DNA from 4 places in the Mesorhizobium sp. P2_E9 genome. Region 1 is predicted to be linked to each of the others. Evidence: predicted binding sites of a transcription regulator. Region 1 holds the regulator's gene; each other region holds the start of a gene.

Region 1 (4,198 bases):
ACGCCGATCGGTGTGCTGGCCGGCACCTACATGGCTGAATACGGCCGCTTCTCGAAGCTCACCACCGTGGTGCGCTTCATCAACGACATCCTTCTGTCGGCGCCGTCGATCATCATCGGCCTGTTCGTCTATGAGCTGATGGTGCGGCCGATGGGGCATTTCTCGGCGATCGCCGGCGCCGTCGCGCTTGCCATCCTGGTCATCCCGGTCGTCGTGCGCACCACCGAAGACATGCTGAACCTGGTGCCCAACGCGTTGCGCGAAGCCGGCACCGCGATCGGTGCGCCGCGCTGGGTGGTCATCAAGTCGGTTGCCTACCGCGCCGCGATGTCCGGCATTGTCACCGGCATATTGCTGGCCATCGCCCGCATCTCCGGCGAGACGGCACCGCTTCTTTTCACGGCGCTGAACAACCAGTTCTGGTCGAGCAATCTCAACGCGCCGATGGCCAGCCTGCCTGTGACCATCTTCCAGTTCGCTCTCAGCCCTTACGAGGAATGGCAGCAGCTGGCCTGGACTGGCGCACTCATCATCACATTGACGGTTCTCGCTCTAAGCATCGTTGCGCGCAGCCTGACCGGACGCAGAGAGGACAAATGAGCCAGATGTTGTCTCCAGACATGACGATCGCCGCCGAGGCGGCCGCCAAGGTAAAGATCGAGGTCAAGAACCTCAACTTCTACTACGGCCAGTCGAAGGCGCTGAAGGATATCACGCTGTCGCTGCCCGAGCGCAGCGTCACCGCCTTCATCGGGCCGTCGGGCTGCGGAAAGTCGACGCTGCTGCGCGTCTTCAACCGCATCTACGAGCTCTATCCCAAGCAGACCGCCGAGGGCCAGGTGCTGCTCGACGGTCAGAACGTTCTCGACCGTTCGCAGGATCTCAACCTGCTGCGCACCAAGATCGGCATGGTGTTCCAGAAGCCGACGCCGTTCCCGATGTCGATCTATGAGAACATCGCCTTCGGCGTCAGGCTCTATGAGAAGATCAGCAGGGCCGAGATGGACGGCCGCGTCGAGCAGGCGCTGAAGCGCGCAGCCCTGTGGAACGAGGTCAAGGACAAGCTCAATGCCAGCGGCCTCAGCCTGTCAGGCGGCCAGCAGCAGCGGCTGTGCATCGCCCGCACGGTGGCGGTGAAGCCGGAAGTCATCCTGCTCGACGAGCCGGCCTCGGCGCTTGACCCGCTGTCGACCGCCAAGATCGAGGAACTGATCGACGAGTTGCAGGCCGACTACACGATCGTCATCGTCACCCACAACATGCAGCAGGCGGCGCGCGTCTCGAAGCAGACCGCCTTCATGTATCTGGGCGAACTGGTCGAGTTCGACAAAACCGAGAAGATCTTTACGTCGCCTCGCGAGAAGCGCACGCAAGACTACATCACCGGCCGCTTCGGCTGATCGCACGCATACGAGGACCAGGATCATGGCCGAACACACAGTCGCAGCCTTCGACGAGGATCTCGGACAGATCAGCAGGCTGATCAGCGATATGGGCGACCTCGCCGGCTCGATGGTCGGCGGCGCCACCAAGGCGCTGCTGAATTCCGACAACGCGCTGGCACAGCGTGTGGTCTCCGACGATGCCATCATGGATGCGCGCCAGCGCGAACTCGACGACCGCGCCATCACGCTGATCGCCAAGCGCCAGCCGATGGCCGACGATCTGCGCCATGTCGTCGGCTCGATCCGCATGGCCGGCGACCTCGAGCGCATTGGCGACCTTGCCAAGAACATAGCCAAGCGTGTCGGCACCGTCGGTCTCAGCGCCACGCCGCGCGACCTGTCGCATTCCATCGACGCCATGGCACAGCTGGTGCTGATCCAGGTGCAGGGCGTGATCGAGGAGTATGCGGCGCGCGATGCCGCTGCCCTGGCGAAGCTGCGCGCCGACGACGAACGCATCGACGTCAAATACACCTCCGTCTTTCGCGAACTGCTGACCTACATGATGGAGGATCCGCGCAACATCACGGCGTGCACGCATCTGTTGTTCTGCGCCAAGAATCTCGAACGCATCGGCGACCACGTGACCAACATCGCCGAAAACGCCTACTATGTCCTGACCGGCACGCAGTTGCCCGCCAATCGTCCCAAGCAGGATGAAACGGCGATGTCGGCGCCAGCGGCCTGACGCAAGAGGTGACCAATCGATGATCGCGCCACGCATTATGGTGGTGGAGGATGAGGAGCCGCTGGGGGTGCTGCTCCGTTACAATCTTGAATCCGAAGGCTACCAGGTGGAGGTGGTGCCGCGCGGCGACGAGGCTGAGATCCGCCTGCAGGAGAACGTGCCCGACCTTCTGGTGCTCGACTGGATGGTGCCGGCGGTGTCCGGCATCGAACTCTGTCGCCGCCTGCGGATGCGGCCCGAGACCGAGCGGCTGCCGATCATCATGCTGACCGCGCGGGGCGAAGAAAGCGACCGCGTACGTGGGCTCTCGACCGGTGCCGACGACTATCTGGTCAAGCCGTTCTCGACGCCGGAATTCATGGCTCGCGTCAAGGCGCTGCTGCGCCGCGCCAAGCCGGAAGTTCTGTCCAGTGTGCTCAAGGTCGGCGACATCGTGCTCGACCGTGAATCGCACCGGGTCTATCGCAAGAAGAGCGAGATCCGGCTCGGGCCGACCGAGTTCCGCCTGCTCGAATTCATGATGCGTCATCCCGGCCGCGTGTTCTCGCGCAGCCAGTTGCTCGACAATGTCTGGGGCGAGACGATCTACATCGACGAGCGCACGGTGGACGTGCACGTCGGCCGGTTGCGGAAGGCGGTCAACAATGGCCGTATGCCGGACGTCATCCGCACCATTCGCGGGGCGGGCTACGCGATCAGGGAAGATTGAGCGGGACCTGATTCAGGCAACGTTCTTTCCGGTGCCAGCTCTCGCCTGCACGCCCGGTGCGAAAATCTCCTGGTCGACGAAGGTCAGCGCGCGCATGGCGCAGCCTTCGCGGATCAGAGGCAGTTCGTTCGGCTCGGTGTCGAAGGAAATCGATTTCGAGTGCTGACCGCCGGCGGTCTGCGCGATCGCTTCGCGCAGTGCCGGCTCGATCAGGTCGAAGGCGGCGGCACTGACGCCGACCATGGCGACGGGCGCGGGATCGATCAGCGCGAACAGGCTGCCGAGCCCATAACCCAGTGCCTCGCCGGCCTTGCGGTAGGCTTCGCGCTCAGGCCCGTCGCGTTCGCGTGCCGTCGCGGCCAGCGCCCGCATCTGCGCGTCGCTGACATCGGCCACTGGCTCGGTGTCCTCACTGAGCTGCCTGGCGTTGCGCCAGATGGCATAGTTGCCGGCATAGGCCTCGACGCAGCCGCGGCGTCCGCAACGGCAAAGCGCGCCGCCGGGCCGATGGATCATGTGACCGAACTCGCCGCCCGAGGAATGGGTGCCCGTGAACAGCTCGCCCTTCAGCACCAGGCCCATGCCGATGCCGTGCGACAGAAGGATGGCGATGAAGTCGTCGCGGTAGCGCTCGGGATCGCGCCAGCGCAGCGCCACCGCCATCATGTTGCAGTCGTTTTCCATGGTGGCGGGGATACCGAACTCGGCCTCGAGTATGTCGGCGAAGGCGATGTTGGTCTGCGGCGTGATCGGAGACCAGAGCATCGCCCGGGCCTCGGTGTCGGTGATGCCCTGGATCGCCAGCGCGATGCGGGCGACGCTGCGCACGTCGATATCGGGATCATCGAGGCGCCGCCGCACGATGGCGACGCATTCGCCGATCAGCGCCTCGCGCGACATGGTCAGCGTGTCCAGCCGGCGCTGTTCCTCCGATACGACCTGGCCGGCATAGTCGATGACGGCGACGGAGAGGAAATTCAGCGACAGCACCACGGTCATGACAGCCGCGGCCTCCGGATTGAGGCCGAGGCCGACCTGCGGCCGGCCGCGCTTGAGCGCGCCGGCCTCGCTCGGCTTGCCTTCGGCCAGGATGCCTTCGCCGATCAGGTCGGAAGAGATCGCCGATATGGTCGAGTGGCTGAGGCCGGTGGTCGCGGCAATCTCGGTGCGCGAGGGCCGACCGGCCCGGCGCACGGCCGCAATCACCATGGCGCGGTTGCGCCGGCGCAGATCGTCGTGGCGGATTCCGACCGACATGTTTTCCCACATCCTCCCGGTCGCCGCGGTTCCTCCGGCCCCTCGAACGCTGCCGACGACACGGTCAAATACTGGCAGAAGCGGCCCGTCCTGTCATTT
Region 2 (4,198 bases), on a different contig from region 1:
CTGAACCGCTTCTTCGCGCTGCACTATCTGCTGCCGTTCATGATCGCTGGCGTCGTCGTGCTGCACGTCTGGGCGCTGCATGTCGTCGGCCAGTCGAACCCGACCGGCATCGAGGTGAAGTCGAAGACCGACACCGTCGCCTTCACCCCCTACGCGACCATCAAGGACGCGTTCGGCATGATCGTGTTCCTGTTCATCTTCGCCTATTTCATCTTCTTCCTGCCGAATTATCTCGGCCATCCCGACAATTACATCGTCGCCAACCCGCTGAAGACGCCGGCCCACATCGTGCCGGAATGGTACTTCCTGCCGTTCTACGCGATCCTGCGCGCCATCACCTTCAACATCGGGCCGATCAACTCCAAGCTCGGCGGCGTGCTGTGCATGTTCGGCGCCATCGTCATGCTGTTCCTGGTGCCGTGGCTCGACACCTCCAAGGTGCGCTCGGCGGTCTACCGGCCCTGGTACAAGCTGTTCTTCTGGCTGTTCGTGGCCGACGCCATCCTGCTTGGCTGGCTGGGCTCGCAGCCGGCGGAAGGCGGCGGTCTGTTGACCCTCCTGATAGGTGAGTTTGCGGGCAACTACGTTGGCTACGCTCAAGCGGCGACGCTGTTCTATTTCGCCTTCTTCCTGATCGCGCTGCCGGTGCTTGGCCTCATCGAGACGCCGCGCAGGCTGCCGAACTCGATCACCGAGGCGGTGCTCGAAAAGAACAAGGGCGGCAGCGGGCATCCGGCGGGCGCCACGGCCGCGCCAGAGACCAAGGGCTGAGCGGTAGAGAATCTAAGGGGATTTGGCATGAAGAAGATTCTCACCTCGCTGGCGCTGATCGGCCTTGTGGCCGCCGGCACTGCGGCCTTCGCCGCCGAAGAGGCGCACAATGCGGCAGCGCCGACGCATTTCCCGATCAATGAACCGAAGGAGATGAGCTGGAGCTTCACAGGTCCGATCGGTACCTATGACAAGGGCCAGCTGCAGCGCGGCCTGAAGGTCTACAAGGAAGTCTGCTCGGCCTGCCATTCGATGAATCTGGTGGCGTTCCGGACACTCGCGGGCCCAACGGGGCTTGGTTATTCGGATGCGCAGATCAAGTCCTTGGCAGCGACCTACACCATCCATGACGGCCCCAACGATGCCGGCGAGATGTTCGACCGTCCCGGCAAGCCATCGGACTATTTCCCGGCGCCGTTCGCCAATGTAGAGGCCGCCGCGGCCGCCAATGGCGGCGCGGCCCCTCCCGACATGTCGCTGCTGGCCAAGGCGCGCGGCGTCGAGCGCGGCTTTCCGCAGTTCGTCTTCGACATTTTCACCCAGTATGATGCCGGCGGCCCCGACTACATTCATTCGCTGCTGACCGGCTACGACCAGACGCCGCCTGCCGGCATGGTCATCCCCGAAGGCACACACTACAACCCGTACTTCATGTCGGGCGTGTCGCTGAAAATGCCCAAGCCGCTCTCCGACGGCCAGGTGACCTATGATGACGGCGCACCGCAGACGGTCGACCAATATTCCCGCGACATATCCGCCTTCCTGATGTGGGCGGCCGAGCCGCACATGGAAGCCCGCAAGCATACCGGCATCAACGTGCTGTTTTTCCTGCTTGTGTTCGGTGCGCTGGTCTACCTCGTCAAGCGCAAGGTGTGGGAAGGCGTGGCGCACTAAATCGCGCCAAAGCTACACAGGACTACGAAAGGGCGCCTCGAGGCGCCCTTTCGCGTTTCGGAGGCGGTCCCGTCACATGGCCGTCATCGCCCATGGTGATCCTGCGTCATTGCCACCAAAGGATCGCACCCATGAAGAAATACGCATCGCTGACGGCTGGTCTGCTGCTGCTGATCATCGGCTCGGCCGCCCAGGCCGAAGACGCAAAACCCTTCGTCACCAACAAGGATATCGACCTGACGATGATTCTGCCGCCACCGCCGGCGAACGATTCGGCGCAGACCAAGGCCGAACTCGGCGAGGTGCTGACGCTGCAAGTAACGCGCACGCCCGAGATGGTGGCCAGTGCTGTTGCCGATGCGGAGGAGAATGTCTGGCGCTTCGCCAACGTCATGGGGCCAAATTTCAACAAGGATAAGCTGCCGAAGTTCAGCGCCTTCTTCGATCGCGTCGTTGAGACCGAAGGCGCTGTCGTCGATCCGGCCAAGGATGTCTGGAAGCGCCCGCGTCCGCACCAGCTCAGCGACCTTGTCAAGCCGGCTGTCAAGCTGTCGAGCTCCGGCTCCTGGCCGTCCGGCCACGCCACCGTCGGCACCATGATGGGCATCATCCTAGCCGACATGGTTCCGGAGAAGCGCGCCGAGATCATGGCGCGCGCGGCCGAATACGCCCACAACCGTGAGGTCGGCGGTATCCACTATGCATCCGACGTCGAGATGGGCAAGATTTCCGGCAGCGTCATTGCCGCGATCCTGCTCAACCGGGACGACTTCAAGGCCGAATACGAAGTGGCCAAGGCCGAGCTTCGTTCCGACCTCGGCATGTAAGTCTTCGTCAAAAGTCGGCTTCGACGAAAGGGGCGCCTCAGGCGCCTCTTTGCTGTTCACGGCCATGTTCTGCCGGAGCTCAAAAATTAGTCCGTTGGCATGGCGGCATCCGATTGATATTCGAAGCATCAAACGGCGACGCATGGCTTCTCCCGCCTGGCCTTGGAAAACGACGATGCGGCTCAGCGACTGTCATAACTATTCCGATTTCCGGCGCATGGCGCAGCAAAGGCTGCCGGGGCCGATCTTCGACTACATCGATGGAGCGGCCGACGACGAGGTCACCTGTCGCCGCAACACCGAAAGCTTCGAGACCTGCGACCTTGTTCCCAACGTGCTGCGCGGGGTGAGCGAGATCGACATGTCGGTGACGGTGATGGGGCAGAAGCTGGCGATGCCCGTCTACTGCTCGCCGACCGCGTTGCAGCGGCTTTTCCATCATCAGGGCGAGCGGGCGGTCGCCAGAGCGGCGGCCAAATACGGCACCATGTTCGGTGTCTCTTCGCTTGGCACCGTCAGCCTCGAGGAGGCGCGCAGGATCAGCGCCAGTCCGCAGGTCTATCAGTTCTATTTCCACCGGGATCGCGGTCTCAACCGGGCGATGATGCAGCGGGCGAAGCAAGTTGGCGTCGAGGTGATGATGCTGACCGTCGACAGCATCACCGGAGGAAACCGCGAGCGCGACAAGCGCACCGGCTTTGCCATCCCCTTCAAGCTCAACCTGGCGGGGATGGCGCAGTTCGCGCTCAAGCCGGCCTGGGCGATCAACTATTTCACGCACGAAGGATTCAAGCTGCCGCAGCTCGACGAGCATGTCGACATGGGCGGCGGCACAATGTCGATCAGCCGCTATTTCACCGAAATGCTTGATCCGTCGATGAATTGGGACGACGTCGCCGAGATGGTCGGGCAGTGGTCGGGGCCGTTCTGCCTCAAGGGCATCATGTCGGTGGAGGACGCCAAACGCGCAGCCGATATCGGCTGCAGCGGCATTGTGCTGTCGAACCATGCAGGCCGGCAGCTGGACGGCTCGCGGGCGGCATTCGACCAGTTGGCCGAGATCGTCGATGCCGTCGGCGACCGGATCGACGTCATCATGGATGGCGGCGTGCAGCGCGGCACACATGTGCTGAAGGCCCTCTCGCTCGGCGCCAAGGCGGTCGGCATTGGCCGTTACTATCTGTTCCCGCTGGCGGCGGCCGGCCAGCCGGGCGTCGAAAGGGCGCTCGAACAGATGCGGGTCGAGATCGAACGCGGCATGAGACTGATGGGCTGCGGTTCGATCGGACAATTGTCTCGCGAGAATCTGCGCTTCCGGTAACCAGCAGAGCAGGAGCAAGCCGTGGCGAGACAGCATCGGCGCGGAAGATAGCCGCGCCGGCCAGGCCAATCCTTTGCCGGATGCGCTTGTCTCGGGCGTCACATCGCGCTAGCCGTTGTCGGTCGCGTCGGGTTTGGTCCCTGCGCCGTTCGCACTTGCCAGCTGGATCATCTGGAGCCGCCTCATGAAACCTTCGCTCGAAGACACGCTGCTGGCCGCGATCCGCACCATTCCGGACTATCCGAAGCCCGGCATCCTGTTTCGCGACATCACCACGCTGCTCGGCAATGCGCGCGCCTTCCGCCGCGCCATCGACGAGCTGGTGCATCCCTATGCCGGGCAGAAGGTCGACAAGATCGCCGGCATCGAGGCGCGCGGCTTCATC
Region 3 (4,198 bases), on a different contig from region 1:
AAGAAATCCAGAATATGCGGCAGCCGGTCGAAGAAGTGCCCGGCATTGGCCTCGTCGGCGAACCACATGCTGGCGAACATCGCGACGAGCAGCAGGCCGACACCCAGCACTGTATAGAACCGGCGCAGCGACGTCTGGCGTCGCCAGGCATCGGCCATCTGGTGGGTGGCGCCGGAAGAGGCTGTCAAAGAGGGGGCTGTCACGGAAAGGGTCATGATCGGAGATGCAAAAAGGGCGGTGCCGCCGCATCGGCCCGAAAATCGAAACCCGATTTTCTGAAGGTCCGATGCGGCAATCCTAAGTGCTAAAGCGTACTTTGTGCGTCCAAATGAACGCACGTCGCTTTAGTAACACCGCCCTTTTCGATTTCGCCGTTAGCCGCCGATGGCTGCCTTACGGGCTTCGACGATGACGTTGTAGAAGTCCGGCTTCACCGGAACGTAGCCGGTGAAATCGCCACCTTCGACGCCCTCGAAGCAAGCTTTGTCCTTCTTCGGCAGATCGGTGAAGAAGGCGGCGAGCTTGGCGGTCATCTCGTCGCCGAGCGCGGCGCGCACGACCAGCGGACCGTTCGGGATCTGGCCCGAACGCCAGACTTCGACGAAGTCGTTGGAGTCGACGGCGCCCTTGGCGACTTCCTTGTGGAAGGTGCCGGAGGTGTAGCCGTTCTTGAAGTCGCCGATGCCGGAGGAATCGTCCACCGCGACGTCTACCTTGCCATCGCGCACGGCCAGGATGTTGTTCTCATGGCCGCCGTTGAACTGGGTCGAGGCGAAATAGGTCTCGTTGGAGGCGCCGGTGTCCTTCGGAATTTGCGTCAGCGGGATCAGGTAGCCGGAGGTCGAATCCGGATCGGCGTAGCCGAGCTTCTTGCCCTTGGCCGACTTGATGTCGGTGATGCCCGAGGTCTTCAGCGCCAGGCCGATCGAATAGTAACCGGTGGAACCGTCGGTCTGTTTGGTCGTGAGGATCGGGGTCACCGCCTTCGGATCCTTGAGATAGACGCTGGCATAGCCGGACGCGCCGAGCTCTGCGAAGTCGAGCGTGCCGCCGAGCAGGCCCTGGATGACGCCGTCATAGTCGGCGGCGGGGAACAGCGAGACCTTCTCGAAGCCGAATTCGGTCTTCAGATGGTCGGCAAGGCACTGGTAGTTGCGCAGCCGGTCGGTCTCGTTTTCACCGCCCAGAATGCCGACGCGGAATTCCTTCAGATCGGCGGCGTGGGCCATGCTGGTTGCCATGGCGAGCACCGAAACGGCGCTGAGAACCATCTTCCTGAACATTTGATATCTCTCCTGTAGGTTCCGGCCCCGCGCCGGCAGCGTTATCGATTTTGACAGGTGCCCTTGACGCGGGCGGACGATCCGAGCCGCCCTTTCTTGAACTCAGTAACCTGGGAATGCAGGCTCGAGCGGTCCGGCGGATGCTGCAATCTTTTGCTTGAAGGCAACGCTGGTCGAGGTGATGGCCTCGGCGATTTCGCCGCCATTGCTGTCGGCGCCATAGACGAGACGCACGGCCTCGCGGTTGAGCTCTTCGGGCGGGCCGTCGAAGACAACCTTGCCGGCGGCCATGCCGATGATGCGGCTGCAATAGGTGCGCGCGGTATCGAGCGTATGCAGGTTGGTGACGACGGTGATGCCTTCGCGCAGATTGATGTCCTGCAGCGAATCCATCACCACCTTGGCGTTGAGCGGGTCGAGCGAGGCGATCGGCTCGTCGGCGAGGATCACCTTGGGCTGCTGCATCAGGGCGCGGGCGATGGCGACGCGCTGCTGTTGTCCGCCGGACAGCGTACCGGCGGGCTGAAGCGCGGTGCGGGCAATATCGAGCCGCTCGAGCGCGGCGACTGCCTCGGCGCATTCGGCGCGCGAAAACATGCCGAGAAGGTTGGACAGGGTCGAACGGTGGTTCAACTTGCCGAGCAGCACGTTGGTCAGCACGTCGAGGCGCGGCACCAGGTTGAACTGCTGGAAGATCATGGCGCAGTCGCGCTGCCAACGCCGCAGCGGCGAGCCGCGCAGCTGGGAGACCTCGGCGCTGTCAAAAAAAATCGACCCCTGGCTGGGGTCGACAAGACGGTTGATCATGCGAAGAAGGGTCGATTTGCCGGCGCCCGAACGACCAATGACACCGACCATCTGACCCTGCGGGATCGAGATGTTGACATCGCTGACGGCGGTGTTTTTGCCAAATCGTCGGCTGACACCGCGGATTTCGAGCGTGGCAGAGCTTGCTGACATGGGGCTGGGCTCCAGTCCGGGCCTTATTGATCGTCAGGCTCTCGCCTAACGCAGCCACATGAACCTGCCATGTCGCCAGCATGTCAGTTTTGTTACGCTCCACAGGCGCGACGACTGGTGTCTTGCCGACGGTCAGCCAAGCACCAGCAATTCCTCGAAATGCTTCATGTCGCGGAAGGCGCAGAAGGCGGGGGCCTTGATCTCGATCACCGGTGCCTGCCGTGCGAAAAGTGCCAGGCCCTCATCGAACAGCGTCTGCCACGCAGCGGCTCTGGCATCTGCCAGGCGCTGGATCTGGTAAGCGAAGGTGATGTGGAAGACATACGTGTCGTGATCGGGGTGCCGGTACCCGAACGGCACCGCCAGCGCATCGCGCCATTGACGCATGATGCGCACGTCGTTGTCCGTCGCACCGGCAACGGTGAGGCCGGTCGGCACGATTTCGACCACCTTGATGTTGAAGGGACCGAAGCCTTCGAAGCCTTTCAAGCGTTCCAGATAAAGCCGGGTCATGGCGTCGATGCTGGTGTCGAGCGGCACGTCCTGCGGCCAGTAGGGCAAGCGGCGGCGGTACTCGATGATGCCCTGGAACAGCGTCATGTGCAGGCTGGAAACGGGCGTGAAGGCGAGTCGGTCGGCGTCGGGCATCGCCAGCATCTTGTCGCGCACCACAAGCATGACTGCCTCGGACGGCGAACCGCTGACGAGATGACTGACGACGGTGTTGCCGGGCTCGGTCAGGAAATTGCCTGACGTGTCGTAACGCGTGCCAAGATGCGCCGGCGGAGCCGGGTTGGAGCCGGCAAAGAATCCGGCGAGCGAGGGTTTCACGGTTTCGAGCATGGCGATCTCCTTGGGGGAGATGGCGTCCTGTCCGAGTCCTGTGTCAGGGATATGAAATTGTCGAATGTTTCAAAAGCATATAGCGAGCCGCGAACAAGGCATACCAAAGCAAGCGATACTGGTCAATAAAACGCATGGCGCCCACCTATAGCAATGTAAAGATGCCGGTCTACCCTCGCTCTCCGAATTATCTTGCTTTGCTTGTATTACTTTGTCAGCCTGGCTTACCTGTAAGTTGCGCAAGGATCCACAACATATAGAGCGGGGCTATCGCCGCCGTGAGCAAAACACAACCCAATATCATCAACGTTACTGAAGAGCCAACGTCAGATTGCCTCCAACGCTTAACTCCAAGCTTAATCGCCAAAATCCCCAACGCGACCAACCCCAGTCCAATGAAAAGAGGGATTACGACAATAAAGGTCACATATGCTCCATCGCATTGGTTGGCTGATTATTAGTTCGACGAAAACACCATTCGCGTCAACCATACTTCTCCAGAAACGCCTCCGCCGACAGGTCACGGAAATCGTCGAGTGAGGCGCGCAGCCTGGCGTGGTCCCAGTCCCACCAGGCGAGTGCCTGGTAGCGCTCGGCGGTGCGGCGGTCGAAGCGCTCGCGGATCGGCTTGGCCGGCACGCCGGCGACAATGGTGTAGGGCGGGACGTCCTTCGAGACCACCGCGCCGGCGCCGACAGCCGCGCCATCGCCGACGGTGACGCCGGGCAGGACGGTCGAGCCGTGGCCGAGCCAGGTGTCGTGGCCGATGGTGACGCGCTTGGCGCGACGCTCAGCGAAGAATTCACTCTCGTGCTCGGCGTCGTCCCAATAGTCCGAGGCGCGGTAGGTGAAGTGGTGCAGCGTCGGCCGCCAGGTCGGGTGATTGGTGGCGTTGAGGCGCACGCTTGCCGCGATGTTGGCAAATTTGCCGATCGTCGCGCACCAGACGGCGCAGTCCTGCATCATGTAGGAATAGTCGCCGAGTTCGCTTTCCGAAACCCGGCTGCGGTCGGCAATCTCGGTCCAGCGGCCGAGCGTCGAATTGTGCACTTCCGCCGTCGGGTGGATCAGTGGCGTCTCCGACAGTTTCCTGGTCATGCGGCGATTTTTCC
Region 4 (4,198 bases), on a different contig from region 1:
ACCAGGTCAATGCCAAGCTGATGGCGCATGCCAAGCCTGATGCGCTGTTCATGCACTGCCTGCCGGCGCATCGCGGTGAGGAAGTGACGGACGAAGTCATCGACGGCCCGCATTCGGTGGTCTTCGACGAGGCCGAGAACCGGCTCCACGCCCAGAAGGCGGTGCTTGCCTGGTGTCTTGGTGCTTGAGATGTCTTGGGGCTTGAGATGTCTTGGTACTTGAGATGTCTGGGCGCTTGAAGTGTCTGGGCGCTTGATCTGCGGGGGCGCGATGCCTATCTGCGCCGCATCACGCAAATCAAGCGCGTTTGGACGCATGTGCCTCTCCGGGTCGCATGGCCGCGCCCTGGAGCTTTGTCATGTTGGAAACGCATCAAGTGACTGAACATCACCCCAAACTCGGCGAGTTCGGCTATGCCGGCGACGATCATGTCGTGCCGTTCGAGGTCGGCCCGCTCGACGTGCGCGGTCGCACCGTGCAGCTCGGGCCGATGCTCGACGCCATCCTCAGCCGCCACGACTATCCCGAGCCGGTTGCCCGCCTGCTGGCGGAAGCCTGCGTGCTGACGGTGCTGCTCGGCACCTCGCTCAAATTCGAGGGCAAGTTCATCCTACAGACCCGCACCGACGGGCCGGTCGACATGCTGGTGGCGGATTTCTCCACGCCCTCGGCATTGCGCGCTTATGCGCGCTTTGACGCCGACCGGCTGGAGGCTTTGGTCGCGGCGGGCGAAACGTCCCAGCAGACACTGCTCGGCAGCGGCGTGCTGGCGCTGACCATCGACCAGGGCGCCCATACGCAACGCTATCAGGGCATCGTCCAGCTCGACGGCGAAACGCTGGAGGACGCGGCGCGCACCTATTTCCGCCAGTCGGAACAGATCCCGACCGATATCCGGCTCTCGGTTGCCAAGCTGTTGACGCCGGGTCCTGGCGGCGCGCGCGAACAGTGGCGCGCCGGTGGCATCCTGGCGCAGTTCCTGCCACAGTCGCCTGAGCGCATGCGCATTCCGGACCTGCCCGGCGGCGATGGCGATCCGCGCGAGGAGATCCACGATCCGGCCGACAATTCTTGGCAGGAGTTGCTGGCGTTGCTCGGCACCATCGAGCCGACCGAACTGATCGATCCGACGATCGGCGCCGAACGGCTGCTCTATCGCCTGTTCCATGAGCATGGCGTGCGCGTCTTCGGTGGCGTTCCTGTCGCCGACCAGTGCTCATGCTCGCGCGACAAGATCCGCGGTATCCTCGAGGGTTTTTCCGCGCAGGAGATCAAGGACAGCACCGAGGATGGCGGCATCCATGTCGCCTGCGAATTCTGCTCGACGCAGTACGACTTCGACCCGGCGGAATTCGCGGCGCAATGACAAAGCTTCCTTCTCCCCGTTCACGGGGAGAAGGTGCCCGAAGGGCGGATGAGGGGCAGCACGAACTTTCCGCGATTACTGCCCGTTCAGTTCACCGTCCGCCTCGTCCCCGGCAGGTCCAGCGAAAACGCCGGGATGGCGATATCAAAAGTCTCGCCCCGCTTGTTGCGCATCGTGTAGCGCCCGACCATGATCCCTGACGGGGTCGAGAGCGGACAGCCGGACGTGTATTGATAGCTGTCGCCAGGATTGAGTTCGGGCTGGTCGCCGACGACGCCGGGGCCGCGCACTTCCTCGACCCGGCCGGCACCGTCGGTGATGTGCCAATAACGCGACAGAAGCTGCACGAATTCGTCCGACTGGTTGTCGATCGTTATCTGATAGCCCCAGACATAGCGGTTCTCGGAAGGATCAGAGCGGTCCTCGAGGTAGAACGGCCTGACTTGCACTTCGATGTTGCGCGTGACGGCGCGGTACATAAGCGGCTCCAAAACAATCCGATACCTTTCGGCGCTCCCGGCGAGCAGGTCAACGTGCGCGTCTTGTCGCGCCTGACTTTGAAACGCAGGTGCCGGCAAAGAATGTCATTTAAGTGACACACGACAATGGTGGTGTGCACGCACCGGGCGACTCGGCGCTCTGTCGAACTGTTGAAAACGGCCACGTTGCGGGCCGTCTCTTCTGGAGTGACCAGATCTCGATGGAACTCACTCTCATAGCCGCCTCGCTTTCGACTGCTCTTATCCTGTCAAACGCTGCCAGCATCCTGCTCGCCGCTTCACAGCTGAAACGGCGCACCACGATCGCACGGCCAGCCGGCAAATCGCCGCCGGTGTCGATTATCGTACCGTCGCGCGGTGTCGAGCCGTTCACGCAGGAGACGCTGGAGCGCGCCTTCTCGCTCGACTGGCCGCGCTACGAGTTGATCTTCTGTGTCGCCCATGCCGACGATCCGGTGGTCAGGCTGATCCGTGCCGCCATCGGCCGCTTTCCAAAAGTGCCCGCCCGGCTGTTGATCGGTGACGACCGCGTCAGTTCCAATCCCAAGCTCAACAATTGCGTCAAGGGCTGGGAAGCCGCGCGGCACAACTGGGTCGTCCTGGCCGACTCCAACGTGCTGATGCCGAGGGACTACATCCAGCATCTGATGGCGGCGTGGCGGACGGATACCGGCCTTGTCTGCTCGACGCCGATCGGTTCGCGGCCGGATGGCTTCTGGGCCGAGGTCGAATGCGCCTTCCTCAACACGCTGCAGGCCCGCTGGCAGTATGCCGGCGAGGCGCTTGGCCTCGGCTTTGCCCAGGGCAAGAGCATGCTGTGGAACAAGCCGATGCTGGATGCCAATGGCGGCATCCGCGCTCTGGCCGCCGAAATCGCCGAGGACGCCGCCGCGACCAAGCTGGTGAACAGCCTTGGCCTGCGCGTCAATCTCGTCGCGGCACCCTTCGAGCAGCCGCTCGGCCGGCGCAGGCTTGGCGAGATCTGGTCGCGCCAGGCCCGCTGGGCGCGTCTGCGCCGCGTCACCTTCCCGTTGTTCTTCGCGCCCGAAATCCTGACCGGCGCGGTGGTGCCGCTGCTGCTTGCACTGGTTGCGGCGGCAAGTGCCGGCTTCAGCCTGCCGCTTACGGCCATCGCCGTGCTGGCGGCCTTCTACCTTCCGGAATGCGCCCTGGCCTGGTCCAAGGGCTGGCACCTGTCGCCGCGAACAGTCGCGGCGATGATTGCGCGGGACTTGATGCTTCCAGCGATGTGGGCACGCGGCTGGCTCGGCGGCGCCGTCGACTGGCGCGGCAACGCCATGATCATCGGTACCAAGGCCGCCGAACTGGAAGAGACGCCGTCGCGCGCCTGATCCCGCCGAGGCTCGCTATTTCGTGGCCTTCAGCGCCTGGGCAATGTCTTCCAGAAGATCGTCGGTATCCTCCAGACCGACCGACAGCCTGAGCGTGCCAGGTCCGATGCCGAGTTCGGCGCGGGCCTCGTCGCTCAAATTCTTATGCGTCGTCGTTGCCGGATGGGTGATCAGGCTCTTGGCATCGCCGAGATTGTTCGAGATCAGCACGATGTCGAGCGCGTTCTGCAGGGCGAAGGCCGCCTGCTTGCCGCCCTTGACGTCGAGGCAGATCAGCGTCGAGCCGCCCGACATCTGCTTCTTGACGATATCGGCCTGCGGGTGGTCGGCGCGGCCGGGATAGATGATGCGGGCGATCTGCGGCTGTTCGGCGAGGAAGTCGGCGATCTTGCCGGCGCTTTCCGTCTGCTGGCGCACGCGCAGCGGCAGCGTCTCCAGGCCCTTCAGCAGCGTCCAGGCATTGAACGGCGACAGGCTGGGGCCGGTGTGGCGGAAATAGTCGTGCAAATTCTCGTCGATCCACTTCTTGTCCGACAGGATGACGCCGCCGAGACAACGGCCCTGGCCGTCGATGTGTTTGGTCGCCGAATAGACGACGATGTGGGCACCGAGCTGCAGCGGCTTCTGCTGCAGCGGCGTGGCGAAGACATTGTCGACGACAAGCCGTGCGCCGATCGAGTTGGCAAGCGAAGCGACGGCGGCGATATCGACCACTTCCAGCGTCGGGTTGGTCGGGCTTTCCAGGAAGAACAGCTTGGTGTTCGGCCTCACCGCCTTTTCCCAGTTGGCGATGTCGGTGCCGTCGACCAGCGTCGCCTCGATGCCGTAGCGGGGCGCCAGCGTCTCGACCACCCAGCGGCAGGAGCCGAACAGCGCGCGCGCCGCCACGATATGATCGCCGGCCTTGACGCTGCACAGCATGGCCGCCGTCACCGCGGCCATGCCGGATGCCGTGGCGCGCGCGTCCTCGGCGCCTTCGA

The links. Region 1 encodes PhoB, which activates phosphate uptake and scavenging genes when phosphate is short. Its sites were predicted from a motif close to TGTCATNNANCTGTCAT; they were not measured.
Region 2: AC1D05_RS23460 (acid phosphatase) is a predicted target of PhoB. The motif match lies at 1,736-1,752, and genes of this name have one in related genera.
Region 3: phnC (phosphonate ABC transporter ATP-binding protein) is a predicted target of PhoB. The motif match lies at 2,324-2,340, and genes of this name have one in related genera.
Region 4: AC1D05_RS13530 (ceramide glucosyltransferase) is a predicted target of PhoB. The motif match lies at 1,949-1,965, and genes of this name have one in related genera.

The regions. Positions count from the first base shown of each region.
Region 1 is NZ_JBFUET010000005.1:299,945-304,142, reverse strand. Features, by position in the region: gene pstA (phosphate ABC transporter permease PstA) at 1-600, shown strand, start outside; gene pstB (phosphate ABC transporter ATP-binding protein PstB) at 597-1,400, shown strand; gene phoU (phosphate signaling complex protein PhoU) at 1,426-2,133, shown strand; gene phoB (phosphate regulon transcriptional regulator PhoB) at 2,153-2,842, shown strand; gene AC1D05_RS11705 (ROK family protein) at 2,855-4,099, opposite strand.
Region 2 is NZ_JBFUET010000013.1:118,829-123,026, reverse strand. Features, by position in the region: gene AC1D05_RS23470 (cytochrome b) at 1-771, shown strand, start outside; gene AC1D05_RS23465 (cytochrome c1) at 799-1,665, shown strand; gene AC1D05_RS23460 (acid phosphatase) at 1,797-2,492, shown strand; gene AC1D05_RS23455 (alpha-hydroxy acid oxidase) at 2,668-3,813, shown strand; gene AC1D05_RS23450 (adenine phosphoribosyltransferase) at 3,998-4,198, shown strand, end outside.
Region 3 is NZ_JBFUET010000021.1:119,465-123,662, forward strand. Features, by position in the region: gene phnE (phosphonate ABC transporter, permease protein PhnE) at 1-215, opposite strand, end outside; gene phnD (phosphonate ABC transporter substrate-binding protein) at 375-1,283, opposite strand; gene phnC (phosphonate ABC transporter ATP-binding protein) at 1,386-2,243, opposite strand; gene AC1D05_RS30855 (DUF1868 domain-containing protein) at 2,376-3,086, opposite strand; gene AC1D05_RS30860 (DapH/DapD/GlmU-related protein) at 3,570-4,184, opposite strand; gene phnL (phosphonate C-P lyase system protein PhnL) at 4,181-4,198, opposite strand, start outside.
Region 4 is NZ_JBFUET010000006.1:336,090-340,287, forward strand. Features, by position in the region: gene argF (ornithine carbamoyltransferase) at 1-188, shown strand, start outside; gene AC1D05_RS13520 (Hsp33 family molecular chaperone) at 335-1,366, shown strand; gene apaG (Co2+/Mg2+ efflux protein ApaG) at 1,453-1,845, opposite strand; gene AC1D05_RS13530 (ceramide glucosyltransferase) at 2,067-3,218, shown strand; gene AC1D05_RS13535 (O-succinylhomoserine sulfhydrylase) at 3,234-4,198, opposite strand, start outside.